Regions from separate parts of the Phycicoccus sp. genome, predicted to be linked through region 2. Evidence: predicted binding sites of a transcription regulator. Region 2 holds the regulator's gene; each other region holds the start of a gene.
The links. Region 2 encodes LexA, which represses DNA repair genes until DNA is damaged. Its sites were predicted from a motif close to TCGAACANNTGTTCGA; they were not measured.
Positions count from the first base shown of each region.

Region 1 (3,320 bases), on a different contig from region 2:
TGGTGGGTCAGCGCCCCGAGGCTGTGCACGTTGGGGTTCCCGAGGTACACGGCGAGGGCGTCGTCGCCGTGCTCGCGCTGCACGCCGGCCATCAGCGCGGCGGCCCGTCGGATCGCGACGTCCCACGTCGCCTCGTGCAGCTCGCCGTCGGTACCGCGGACCAGCGGGCGGCGCAGCCGGTCGGGGTCGTCCTGGATCTCGGGGAGCGCGAAGGCCTTGGGGCACAGGTGTCCCCGGGAGAGCGGGTCGGCCTCGTCACCCCGGATGCGGCCCACCTTCCCGTGCTCGTCGAGGTCGACGACCAGCCCGCACATCGCTTCGCAGAGCGTGCACGAGGTGCGGTGGACCGCCGCGGCCGTCATCGGGACCGGGGCCCGAACGAGGGGGACTCGCGGCGCAGTGCGGCCTCCCGAGCGGTCTTCGTGTTGCGGCGGCCGAGGAGCCTCGCCTGCTCGAGCCGCTCGCGGGCGAAGGTGCGGCGTGGACCGGACGACCACGTGCGCTCGAAGAGGCGCTTCGTCGCGGCGACCGAGTCCGGCGACCGGGTGGCGACCTCCTCGAGGAAGCGGGTGGCCGCGACGAACGGCTCGTCGTGCACCTCGCTGGCCAGTCCGAGCTCGACGGCGCGCGTGCCGCTGACCACCTCGCCGGTCATCGTCAGGCGCTTCGCGACGTCGAGGTGCACCTGCTGCGAGAGCGCCTGGACGCCGCTCATGTCGGGGACGAGCCCCCACCGTGCCTCGAGGACCGACCACTGCGCGTCAGGGGTGGTCATCCGCAGGTCGGCGGCGAGCGCGATCTGGAGCCCGCCGCCGTAGCAGTGGCCGTGCACCGCGGCGACGACAGGGACCGGCAGGCGGCGCCAGGCCCAGCACGCCTCCTGGAAGAGGTTGGTGCCCCGCCACGGGCGGGAGACGAAGGCGCGCGCGACCCGGGGCGGCTCGCGCAGCACGGTGGCGAAGTCGAGTCCGGCACAGAACGAGTCACCCGCGCCACCGAGGACAACGCCCCGGAGGGTGCGGTCGGTCCGGAGCGAGCGCGCCGTGTCCACGAGCGCCTCGAGGGTGTCGAGGGTCAGGGCGTTGAGCTTCTCGGGGCGGTCGAGGCGGACCTGGGCGATACCGCCCTCGACGGTGCAGGAGACCGGCGCGGACATGCGGCCAGCGTACGGGCGCGGACAACCCCGCGGTCGAGGGCGGCGGTGACGACCGGGCCGAGGGGGTCCGGATGCCTGCTCGAGCCGTCTGTCAATCCGCGGTAACACTTTGTCCCACAGGCGAATTTATCACCTCGAACACTTGTGCGAGGACGTCTGGGAGGGTAGGATCGATTCACGAGGGGAGGGGGAGCCGATGACCACCAGCGCAGGACCGCAGGACGTCGTCGACCTCGCGCGCCGAGCCGCCGAGCTGCTCGGTCCCGCCCTCGAGTCGTCACCCACGACCGGGTCCCGCGAGGACTGGGCAGCGGCCCTCACAGGACTCGGGGCCCTCGCGGCTCGCGTCGAGGCGGCTCGCGACGTGGCGCTCGTCCGGCTGGCGGCGATCGAGCCCGAGGTGCTCGACGACGGCGAGCTGGTCGAGACCCACCGCACCCCGGGCCATGTCGCCCTCGACGCACCCGCCATCGCATCAGGGGCGCTCTGCGTCGGCGCCGTCCAGGCCGAGCGTCTCGTCCGCGAGGCCGTGCGCCGGGCCGCCGACGGTCCCGAGGGCAGCGACACGAGCACCGGCCTGGGCGGGCTGCACGCGGCGATGGCGGCCGGCCGGCTCGACGCCTACCGCGCGTCCGTCGTGGCATCCGAGCTCGAGGAGGCATCCCCCGCCCTGGCGGCCGCGATCGTCGCGGGCCTCGACGAGCACCTCGAGCGGGAGGATGCCACGCGCCTGCGGCGTCGGGTCCGCCGGATGCTCGCCCGGGTCGGCCCCGAGGTCCTCCGCCGGGCGGCCGACCGTGCCCGAGAGGGCTGCTCGCTGCGGCGGTGGGCCGCCGAGCCGGGCGTCGACACGTGGCTCGGGACCTTCCCCGCCGAGGACGCCGCCCGCGCCTGGGCCGCCGTCGACGCCCTCGCCCAGCAGCACGTCGCCGACGGCACCTGTGCCACCGTCGAGCGTGCCAGGGCGCAGGCCCTCATCGACCTCGTGACGGGCAACGCGACCATCGACCTGCGCGTGGTCCTCACCACTCCCGTCGAGAGCGCTGCCGGCCCCACGCCTCCGACCACGCCCGCAGCTCCCGGCGACCTCGTCGAGGTTGGCGTCTCCCGCACCACGCAACCCGTCCTCGTCCCGCGCGAGTGGCTCGCTCGTACGGTGTCGGCCGCGCCGACCAGCTGCTCGCCCTGCCACCCCGACTCGGGCGCGCTCGTCGACCCCGACGGCGAGCTCGCCACCGAGGCCTACCGCGCCGGCTCCCGGCTCACGGACCTGGTGCGCACCCGCGACGGTCGGTGCCGCTTCCCCGGATGCCATGTCGCGGCCCGCTTCTGCGACCTCGACCACGTCGTCCCGTGGCCCGTCGGCCCGACCGCCGCCGCAAACCTCGCCTGCCTCTGCCGCCGGCACCACCGGGTCAAGCAGCGTCCGGGATGGTCAGCGGTTCTGGCCCCCGACGGGTCGATGACCTGGACCGACCCGACCGGCCGCACCCGCACCACCCACCCGCTCGACGCCCTCGACCCCGTCGTCCTCCCCGACGCCGGGACCGACGAGGACGGTCGGGTGCAGTCCCCCTCGCGGCACGACGACGAGGCACCGCACAGCGCGCTCGAGTTCCGGCTCGAGCACGCCCTCGCCGGACAGGGGCTCCCGCCGCCGGGCTGTCGGTTCGACCACCCGTATCCCCAACGCACGGTGACGGTCAGCTCGTGCCACACCCGTGCCCACGGCAAGCCCCCACCACCGACGGCGCCCCCGTTCTGATCTGTCCGTTTGCCGATGGGCGTCCGGACTGCCGATGAGCGCCCGTCGCCTCTGCCGCTGTTGGACACGCACCGCGGGTGGCTAGGGTCTGGATCGTGAACCACATCGAGCAATGACGGCCCCAGCCCGGGGCCGTCCCTTCTCGTGGAGCTCGACATGAACGTTCGCCCTCTCTGGACTCCCGTGTGCCGCGCCGTTCTCCAGGCGTCGGGCCACCGCTTCTGCTGCCACATCCCGGGTTGGCTGGCGGGGTCGCGGTGGGAGCCCGTCGACATCAAGCCGTGGAACCCCTACAACATCGCATGGCGCGTTGGGCAGTTCCTGATGCGCCACGGCGAGAGCTGAGCGAGGAAGTCGTCCGTGCCCGTGTGCTTGGCGTGGGAGGGTCGGCTCGTCCCG
Region 1 is NZ_DAOLAC010000031.1:13,662-16,981, reverse strand. Features, by position in the region: gene PKA89_RS15705 (molybdopterin-dependent oxidoreductase) at 1-362, opposite strand, end outside; gene PKA89_RS15700 (crotonase/enoyl-CoA hydratase family protein) at 359-1,156, opposite strand; gene PKA89_RS15695 (HNH endonuclease signature motif containing protein) at 1,353-2,921, shown strand.
Region 1: the regulator LexA is predicted to act here: its motif matches at 1,291-1,306, upstream of PKA89_RS15695 (HNH endonuclease signature motif containing protein).

Region 2 (3,320 bases):
ACCCTGCTGCCAGCCGCCGGGCCGGCCGTGGCCGAACCCGCGGCGGCCACCCGGACCGCCACCGGGGCCGCGGCGGCCACCGGGACCGCGGTGGCCCCACGAGCCGCCGCCACCGCCGCGTGGCGTGGGGTCGCTCGTCGGGTCGGGATCTGGTCGGTGTCGCATGATTGCCTCCTTGCAGTGATTACTTCATTACATCACTGCACAACGCCGAGCGCCACAGCCCTGTTCCCCGGGCACGCAGGAAGGCCGCGGCCGGCGTCCCGGACCCGTCCACGAGGACGGGACGGTCCCTCCCCTCGCGCCCGGTCGGTGGTCACGAGGGGAGGGACCGCTGCGCACCCGGACATGCGGTGCCGCGGCCTCCCTGCAGGCGGCGCCCCCGCCGCCGGCCCCACCGCCGCGGAGCGAGAGCCGGCGGCGGCGGGGAGTGCGACCCGGGGACCCTCTGTGTATCCCCGGGCCGCACGTCTACTCCCCCGGACTGAGGCTCTGGTGGACCAGCGCTGCCGTGAAGGCGCCGTGCCACCCGCCCGAGAGGACGGACCCACGCGCGCCGCAGCCGCACGACCACACCCACCGGCCCTGGCCGCCGCACTGGACGACCGGATGGTGTGTGACGCGATAGCTGCTGCGCCGTCTGGTCCGCATGCGCCGAGTCTCCGCCGCCGCGCGACGGCGCCGGAACCCGCCACGCCGGGTCGGGGCCGCACGGGTCCCCAGATAGGGCAGGTCGGTCGATGCGGAGTCCTCCGTTCGGCCGAGTGTCGGTGACGGATGGGGCGGACGTGACCGCAGCGACGCGCCGCCGACGTCACGCGAGGACCCTGCGGCACAGTCGAACTTGTCGCGCGGCCGCGGCCGACGGCGCCGCCCGAGGACCTTGCGGCACAGGCGAACTTGTCGCCGGGCCGGGGCCGACGGCGCTGCGCGAGGACCCTGCGGCACCGGCGAACCGCTCGCCGCGCCGTCGTGCAGCGCCGTCCCGACGCGCCCTCCCAGGGCACAGCACGGAGGGCGTCGCCTCTCCTGCACGGGAGGCGACGCCCTCCGGCGTCCGGAGCCGGGTCGAGGGACTCGGACGCAAGGGACCGTCGCGGCGGTGCGCGCCGCCGCGCGGTCGGTTCGTCAGCCGCGCGGGATGACGAGCTCCTGACCGGCGCTGACCTGGGCGGTGCTCAGGTCGTTGGCCAGCTGGATGGCGAGGACGCCCTCGCTCATCGAGAGCTGCGGCAGCTCGTGCGCCGCGATCTCGGAGAGGGTCTGGCCGGCGCCGACGAAGACGACGTGGTCGGGCTCGAGGGCCGTGGCGCTGCCCTGGCCGCGCAGGCCGAGCAGCACCGTGACGAGGAGCGCCGCGAGGACGAGGAGGACCAACCGGCCGCGGGCCGTCAGGCGCAGCGCACCGCCACCGGAGACGGCCGCCTCGCCGCCGCCGGGGAGCACGACGAGGTGCGGGCGCCGCGGCGCCGCGGAGTGGGGGTGGCCGAGCTCGGCGGGCTCCCAGGCGATCGCACTCATCATGTCCTCCATCCCGGCCGCGAGGGCGACCGTCGAACCGGTGTTCGATAGAACGTCTGTACGAGTTGTAGCACGGATGTTCGAGGCGGACAAGACACGCGTCGAAAGAATGTTTGAATTCTCTGTTCGACGTCCGTACGATGTCCGCATGCGGATCAGACTGCACGGCACCACCGACACACCGTCTGACCTGCACAAACACCGACATGGCTCCGCGCACCGCGCGGGCGCCGCAGCGTAAGGGGTCGAGATGGCACGTCCGAGGAACGCCGACATCCACGAGATGCCCGACCGCGGCGACGGCGGCGAGCTGACCCACCGCCAGCGCAAGATCCTCGAGGTGATCCGCAACGCCGTCGACCGGCACGGGTACCCCCCGAGCATGCGCGAGATCGGCGAGGCCGTCGGGCTGACCTCCCCCAGCTCGGTCGCCCACCAGCTCTCCGCGCTCGAGCGCAAGGGCTTCCTCCGGCGCGACCCCAACCGGCCGCGCGCCATCGAGGTGGTCTCCCCCGACCGCGCCGGGTCGGGCTACCGCCGCCCCGAGCCGGAGGACATCGACGTCACCGGCATCGGCGACGAGCGCCCCGAGGCCTCGTACGTCCCAGTCCTCGGCCAGATCGCCGCCGGCGTGCCGATCACCGCCGAGGAGGTCGTCGAGGACGTCTTCCCGCTGCCCAAGCAGATCGTCGGCGAGGGCTCGCTCTTCCTCCTCAAGGTCGTCGGCGACTCGATGGTCGACGCCGCCATCTGCGACGGCGACTGGGTCGTCGTCCGGCAGCAGCCGACCGCCGAGAACGGCGACATCGTCGCGGCGATGCTCGACAACGAGGCGACGGTCAAGACCTTCAAGCGGCGGGACGGCCACGTCTGGCTGATGCCGCACAACCCCGCCTTCGAGCCGATCGACGGCGACCACGCGACGATCCTCGGCAAGGTCACGGCCGTCCTCCGCCGCGTCTGACCTCGGGCCGGCGGCGACGCCGACGCGGCACGGGCGCAGGGCCGGCCGGTCCGCCCTGCGCCCGGTCCCGACCTCAGAGCAGGCCCGCGACGAGGACCCCGTGGTGTCCGGCGACGACCCCGTCGCCGAGGTAGAGGGCCAGGTAGCCGAGGACCGCGAGCAACCCGAGCGCCAGGCCGGCGAGCGCGGCGCGCTCCCCCACCTCGCGGGTCCGGCCTGCGTTGCCGAGGACGGCCGCGGCGACTCCGAGCACGAGCGGAACCCCGGACCAGAACGCCGGGAGGGTGAGCAGCACGGCGACGACCCCGACGGCGAGCGACGGACCCCCCGTGCTCTGCCGTCGGAGCAGGCGGGGCACGACCACGCCGAGGACGACGCCAGCCGCGACGACCTGGACAGCGGCCATCGTCAGCAGCTCTCCCCAGCCGTCGGCCCCGAAGGCGGTCCAGAAGACGCTGACGACGAGCGTGGCGACGGTGGTCGCGAGCAGCGGTGGGTGGGCGGTGGATCGGGTGGCAATGGTGGTGGACGACATCGGTCTTCCTCTCATGGTGTGACGGACGTCCGCCACGGTGCGACACCGCCCTCCGCGCTGTCGTCACGACGACGAGCGACCGGTCTGTCGCCCCCGAGGACCATCTCGCGGTCATCCTCCGAGGTGACGCCGGAGGCACGTGTGCCCACTACAGTCGGCGCTCATGGGCACGGCCCGGCTCCGCCAGCACCCGGACCTCGTCATCGCCGTCGCGATCGGGGCCGTGATGGTCGTGGAGGTCCTCACCCGCTCCGACCGGCCGCTGCGGCTCCTGCCGGTCGTCCCGGGGCTCGTGCTCGC
Region 2 is NZ_DAOLAC010000056.1:11,838-15,157, forward strand. Features, by position in the region: gene PKA89_RS19605 (hypothetical protein) at 1-165, opposite strand, end outside; gene PKA89_RS19610 (LysM peptidoglycan-binding domain-containing protein) at 1,129-1,521, opposite strand; gene lexA (transcriptional repressor LexA) at 1,772-2,485, shown strand; gene PKA89_RS19620 (hypothetical protein) at 2,559-3,020, opposite strand; partial or broken gene PKA89_RS19625 (hypothetical protein) at 3,184-3,320, shown strand, end outside.

Region 3 (3,320 bases), on a different contig from region 2:
GGGCGCCCGGCCACTCGACGAAGTCGTCGCCGATCCGCGGGGTCAGGACCATGCTTCCTGCGCTGACGCCCACCCACACGGTGTCGGTGAGGGTGGGCAGCAGCGCGGCGAGTCCGGACCCGCGCATCCAGTGCGCGAGGTAGGTGGCGTCGCCGCCGTCGACGAGCAGGACGTCGGCGTCGCGCACCCACGGCAGCCAGCGCTCCTCGCCGATGCTCGGCAGGGCGGTGAGCTCGAGGACGCCGAGCGACCCCCAGCCGAGCCCGGTGAGGTGCGGCGACCCGGCCCCGCCGCCCACGACCCGCTGCACGCTGCCGGGCCCGCACATCGGGTGGCCCCACTGCGCGGTCGGGATGCAGAGGGCGCGGGCCTCCTCGACGGGTCGGCCGAGCAGCTCGACGAGCGCGGCGTGGATCGTGGCGTTCGTGACGCCGCCTGACGTGAGCAACAGCTTCACGGCTCTCCTCGGTGGTGCGGAAACGGGTGGTCCATGATCTGACCGGTCTCGGGACGCGAACTCACCGCTCCAGGGCCGGGCACACGGCGGTGCTCGGGTTCGGTGGTGCGGGTCGCGGCGTTGGGGCCGTGCCAAGTGAGGGTGCCGTCGGGGTCGAGGACCGGTCGCCATCGGCCGGTCTGCTTGAACCGGTGGTGGTGCCGGCACAGGGACTCGAGCTCGGTGGGGATGGTCTGCCCGTCGGGCCAGGGTCGGCAGTGGTCGACGTCGCAGCGCGCAGCCGGTCTCGAGCAGCCCCACATCCGGCAGGTGCCGTCGCGGGTCCTGACGAAGTCGGCGATGGCCTTGGTGGGCCGGTAGGCGGCGGTGGTCAGGGAGGCCAGGGTGCCGGTCGGGGCGTCGAGGACGGCTCGGGCGACCTCCAGCGGGAGGGTCTTGAGGAGGCTGGCCATCGTGGTGGCGTCCACCCAGCCGACGCCCGGCAGCTGCGCCCCCGAGACCCAGGACCCCGGCCCCAGCGCGGCCATGACGGTGATGAGGTCCCCGGTCGGCTCCGGCGGCTCCTCCCGCCAGGACAGCTCCTCGCGGGAGCCGGGCTCGAGGTCGGCGTACCGGGTCACCTCACCGGTGACGGCGTCGACGACGGTGTCCTCGTCGTCCCACTCGACCCGGAACCGCTCACCCTGTGTGGGCTCCGGGGTGGACTGGTCGGTGACGACTGGCACCCCGAGCGTCACCTGCGCGGAGACGGTCACGTTCCGCAGGACCAGGTCGGCCAGCGCATCCGCGCGTGACTCGGGCAGCGACAGGTCGGCGTCGACCTGCCGGTACTGCCCGGCGAGCTTCTCCACGGCCGACCACATCGCCGCCGACGTGGCGGTGGGGAGCGAGCCGAACCAGTCGGTCAGCCCGTCCACCCCGGCCCGCACCTCGACGCACCGGCCCCGCTTCGTGGTCGCGGCATGGGCGGCGACCTGGTCGGCCGCCACCCGCGTCGCCACCCGTCGCGCCTCCGAGGTCACCCGGGCCGGGTCCATCCCCGCCAGCCGGCCAGCGAGCTCGGCATCCACCCGCAGGCAGGCGTCGACGTCGAGGCCGGCGCACGCGTCGACGACCTTCTGCGCCGATACGGCCGTCACCTCGCCCTGCAAGAGCAGGCGGCGCACGTGAGGGAACCGTTCGCCGAGCGTGGCACCGAGCGTCACCTTCCGACCGGCAACCCCCTCGGTCAGCCCGGCCTCCAGGCAGAACATCGACGCCGACATCGGGTCCACGAACCCCACCGGGTGCACCCGCTCCACCGGACCGCTCCCGGACAGGCGCACCTCGACCCGAGCCCCCCACGAGGCAGCCACCGCGACCAGGCCGTCCGCGGAGTTGGCCAGGTGCTGGGCCTCCCCGGCGAGCGCGAACGCGTCCTCCGGCGCCAGCCCCGACCCGTCCTCGGCCAGCTCACGACCCAGCCGCGCGCACTCCTCGCGGAGTGCCGCGATGCGGCTCGAGATGCTCCCCCTGTCCATGCCTCATCGTACCGAACTCACGTTCGAACGACAAGCCCCTGTGGACGACAGTTCGCCCTCAGCAGAACGGGATTCACTGTCAGGGCATCGACTCGCGGACGCGCTCCATCAGACCTCGCGGCCGTCGAACGCGGCGAGGCTCGTGTACGCGTCGGCCCCCTCCGGCGCCGGGCGCTCCGGGCCGAACGCGCTGCCCCGGTTCTCGTCGGTCAGCGACGGACGCATGAACTCGCCACCCTTCTCGGCGACCGACTGGTCGAGGTCCGCCGTGTCGACCCCGAGCGCCCGGGCGAGGTCCCACGTGTGCACCGCCAGCTCGGAGCACTGCCACTCCCGCGGGGGACCGTCCGCATCCTCGGGGGCGTCGGCCCACGCCGCGAGGAGGTCGTCGGCCGCGGCGCGCATCGCGGCGGCGCGGCCGCCCGAGACCGAGGGCGCGGCGGCGGCCCAGTCGACGTCCTCCCCGCGCACCCCGCGGGCGAAGTTGTGCGTGCCGTGGACGACGTGGTCGGCGAGCTCGGCCACCGTCCAGTCGGAGCAGGGGGTCGTGCGTGCGGCGGTGTCGTCGTCGACGTCCCCGAGGAGGTCGACGAGCTGGTCGAGCGCGGTCGAGAGGGTGGTCGTGTCAGCCATCCCCGGACCGTATGACCACTCGACCCCCCTTCAGGGGGTTAGTCCTCCCTCGAACGTGTGTGAAGACCGTCGACATGCCGACGTCCTTCACACACGTTCGGGGAGGAGAACGGGAGTCAGCGGCCCTTGGGATGCCAGACGGTCTTGGTCTCGAGGAACGCCGAGAGCCGCGAGAGGTCGGGGGTCGGCTCGAAGTCGGGCTCGACCGCCTCCGGACCGGACCCCCCGGGGCGCAGCACCCGCTTGAGGTTCTCGGCCGCCGCGAGCTCGAGCTCGCCCCACTCGACCCCCGGCGCGTCGGCGGCGCCGGTGAGGTCGATGGCGTTGACGTCGCGGTGGGAGGCCAGCCACGGCGCGACCTCGGCGGTGCGCCCGGTGACGACGTTGACCACGCCGCCCGGCACGTCGGAGGTCGCGAGGCACTCGGCGAGGTCGATGGCCGGCAGCGGCCGCTCCTCGGACGCGAGCACGACGCAGGTGTTGCCGGACACGACGACCGGCGCCACGACGGACACCAGCCCGAGCAGCGAGGACGCCTGCGGCGCGAGCACCGCGACCACCCCGGTCGGCTCCGGCGCCGAGATGTCGAAGTACGGCCCGGCGACCGGGTTGAGCCCGCCGAGCACCTGCGGGTACTTGTCGGCCCAGCCGGCGTACCAGACCCACCGGTCGATCGCCGCCGAGACGACCGCCTCGGCGCGGGCCGGCGT
Region 3 is NZ_DAOLAC010000001.1:289,714-293,033, forward strand. Features, by position in the region: gene PKA89_RS01355 (Type 1 glutamine amidotransferase-like domain-containing protein) at 1-457, opposite strand, end outside; gene PKA89_RS01360 (DUF222 domain-containing protein) at 454-1,977, opposite strand; gene PKA89_RS01365 (maleylpyruvate isomerase family mycothiol-dependent enzyme) at 2,086-2,610, opposite strand; gene PKA89_RS01370 (aldehyde dehydrogenase family protein) at 2,727-3,320, opposite strand, start outside.
Region 3: the regulator LexA is predicted to act here: its motif matches at 1,989-2,004, upstream of PKA89_RS01360 (DUF222 domain-containing protein).

Region 4 (3,320 bases), on a different contig from region 2:
CCTCCTGCACGTCGGCGCAGCCCGGCGTGCGCTGCGCCGCGTCCGGCAGGTGCTGCGGCGCGCCGGTTCGACGGTCGAGGTCGTGCGGCACGTCGTCGGGGGCGTCGCCGGCTGCGCTCTGGTCGTCCTCGGTCTCCTCCAGGCGCCACCTGCGTGGCGGGCCGCCCACGCCGACGGTGTCCCCGGGACGTTGCGGATCACCGCGGTCGACTGCACCGGCAAGGGACCGTGCTCACGCAGCGGTGACTTCCTCGGTGAGGACGGGGACGTCGTGCTCCTCGACGTGGGCCTGGTCGGCGCCGGCGGGGACGTCGGGGACACCGTGGCCGCGTTCTACGAGGGCGACCCCACCCAGGTGTACGGCTCGGGGTGGGGCGGCACGCTCGAGGCCGGCCTGATGACCGGTGGCGGCGCTGCCGTCGTCGGCCTCGCCAGCCTGCCGGTCGTCGAGGCGGTCTGGCTGCGTCGACGCCCGCCGACCGGTCGCCACGCCCGCCCCGCCTGACCGGCTCAGGCCGCGGTGCACTCGGGGACGTCGGGCAGGGGTGGGTCGAACCAGGGGAGCGCATCGTCGTCCTCGCCCCCGGGGTCGGCGGTGAGGAGGGCCGCCGGGACGGCCGGCGCCCGGCCCGGCGGGGCGGGGCCGACGATGCGGTCGTAGGAACCGGTGGTGAGGTCCCAGACGACGTGCCGGCCGCGGTCGTCCGGGTGCTGCCGGACCTCGGCAAACAGCCGGCGGCGGTGGACCGTGGTGTGGTGTCGTGGGCAGAGCAGGGCGGCGTTGGAGGCGTCGGTCGCGCCGCCCTCGGCCCAGTGGCGGACGTGGTGCGCCTCGCACCAGCTCGCCGGCGCGGTGCATCCGGGGAAGGTGCAGCCCCGGTCGCGCAGCCAGAGGTGGCGGCGCTGCCCGCGGGTGAACAGCCGGGCGGCACGGCCGAGCACGAGGGGCTCGCCCCGCAGGCCCAGGAGCTGGGGGACGAGGGTGGCGTCGCAGCCGAGGCGGCGGACGGCGAGGGCGGTGAGGGGCGTGCCGTCGGCGACCGTGCCGATCGCCTCCCCGGCACCGCGCGTGGCCACGAGGTCGGCCAGCGGGATCGTGACGTGGAGGACGGCGCTCGAGCCGGCGACCGCCTCCGGCCCGTCGGCGGGGCCGGCGGAGGCGCGGCGGCAGACCTCGGTCAGGGCCTCGCCGAACCGCTGCCCGGCCGGCCGGAGGTCGGCCTCGCGGGTCTCCGGGTTCGGTGCCGGGGGGGACAGCGGGCCGATGGCCGCCTCGAGGGTGGCGGCCTGCTCGGGCGTCATCCACAGCTGGTACTCCGTGAGGTCGCCGGACTCCACGTGCGGCATCGACAGCCGGGCGGCCGAGCCGAGGCGCTCGTGGAGGTCGTCGAACACGCCCGCCCGACCGTGCTCGGCGAGCAGCCGGGGCCGCAGCCGGCGCATCATCGACGGGCCCCAGTCGGCCGCGAGGTCGACCAGGGCGCTCGTGACGGTGGGGACGGCGGCGTCCTGCAGCAGCGGAGCCAGCCGGGTGGCCTCGCGCAGGACCGCGCACCCGGTGGCGGCCTCGATCCGGCCGGTGCGCACCGCCTCCCAGACCAGCCCGAGCGGTGACCGCTCGTCCGGGACCGGCGCGGCCGGCCCGGACCCCGCCGCGGCGAGGTCGACGGCGAGCCGGGCGACCGACGCGGCACCGCCCTGCCGCAGCGAGGGCGCGCGCTGGCGCAGCCAGCCGTGCACCTCGGACCCCGCGACCTCACCCCGGCCGGACGCCTCGGCCGCCACCTGCGTGCGGGCCGCCGAGGCCAGTGATGCCACGTCGTCGAGAAGGCCGACGAGCTCGGCGAGCTGGGGCCCCGGAGGCGCGCACCAGGTGCTCGCCGAGGCCCTCGAGCGCCGCCCGTGCGTCCTCGATCGTGGAGCGTCGCTCCGCGAGTTCGAGGGTCCCCCTGGCCATGCCCCAGTGTACCGAACACACGTTCGACAGTCAAGCGATCGGGGGTCGATTCCTGCCGAGTTCGCTTTCAGCAGAACGACTTCCGGAATCCTCGCTACCGTGTCAGGTCTGGATGCGGCTGCCCCGGCGACCGCTTCCGTCCACGACCTGACGAGGGCGTCAGGGCAGCGGACCTCGGGCCGGAGCGGCCGCCGCGGCCCTCGACTCCGCCGCTCGCTCGGCGGCCTCGGACGCGTCGAACGGCAGCTCCTCGTACGCGTCGCCGAGTCGGACCACGCCGCCCTCCAGCACCCGGAAGACGGTGCCGGCCCGGTCGTGCATCGCGGCGGCCGCGCCCGGCCCGACCTCGTCGTCGAGGATGCGGCACGGCGCCGCCACCCGGACCACCTCAAGCAGCACCGCACCGAGCTTGGCCTGCGCGCCGGGCACCGAGACGACCCGCCCCCCGGACACCGTGACGTTGCGCCGCGTCCCCGACGGTGGCACCGGCGACCCGAGCCGCTCGGCCGCCTCGGCGAGCTGGTCGGCCGACTGCACCGTCACGTGCCGGTGCCGCGAGCCGTGGTACCGGTCCCCGACGATCCCGGCGCCCGCCTCCACCACGACCTCGTCGACCGACCGCACCGGCAGCCGACGACCCGGCGCCACGTGCAGCCCGACGACGACGCGACCGGTGGGTTCGGGGACGACGGACTGAGGCACTCGTCCATCATCAGCCACCGCGCACCACCCCCGACCGCCCCGGACCCACCCCCGACCGCCACCGCCCGGGCCCCGAGGGGAGGCAACACGCAGGCCGACCGGTGCCCTGCCCGGCGTGTTGCCTCCCCTCGGGGGTCCCGGTCCCCACGCCCGGCCCCCAGACCGCTCCCGTACGCTCGACGCCGTGCTGCGGACGGCCCTGACCCCGAGGCTGCTCGGGCTGCTCGGGCTGGCCCTCGTCATCGGCGTCGTCTTCGTCCAGCTCGGCCGCTGGCAGCTGGGCGTCGCGGAGGGGAAGGCGCGCGAGGACGCGGTGGCGGCCGCGCGCGCCGCCGCCCCCGAGCCGCTGACCGACCTCATCCGCCCGCACGAGAGGTTCCCCGGGGAGATCTCGGCGCACCCGGTGACGGTCACCGGTCACTACGCCGAGGGGCAGCTGCTCGTCCCGGACCGCCGGCTCGGCGATCGCACCGGCTCGTGGGTGCTCACCCCGTTCGTCGTCGACGCCACCGGGGCGACCCTGCCGGTGCTCCGCGGGTTCGTCACCGACCCCACGCGGGCCGGGGACCCGCCCACGGGCACCCTCACCCTCGAGGGCGGGATCGCCCCGTCGGAGTCGCCCGGCACCACTCCCGTCGGCCCCGGCGAGATCGCCTCGGTC
Region 4 is NZ_DAOLAC010000001.1:157,124-160,443, forward strand. Features, by position in the region: gene PKA89_RS00730 (hypothetical protein) at 1-505, shown strand, start outside; gene PKA89_RS00735 (DUF222 domain-containing protein) at 511-1,818, opposite strand; gene PKA89_RS00740 (MOSC domain-containing protein) at 2,117-2,659, opposite strand; gene PKA89_RS00745 (SURF1 family protein) at 2,844-3,320, shown strand, end outside.
Region 4: the regulator LexA is predicted to act here: its motif matches at 1,969-1,984, upstream of PKA89_RS00735 (DUF222 domain-containing protein).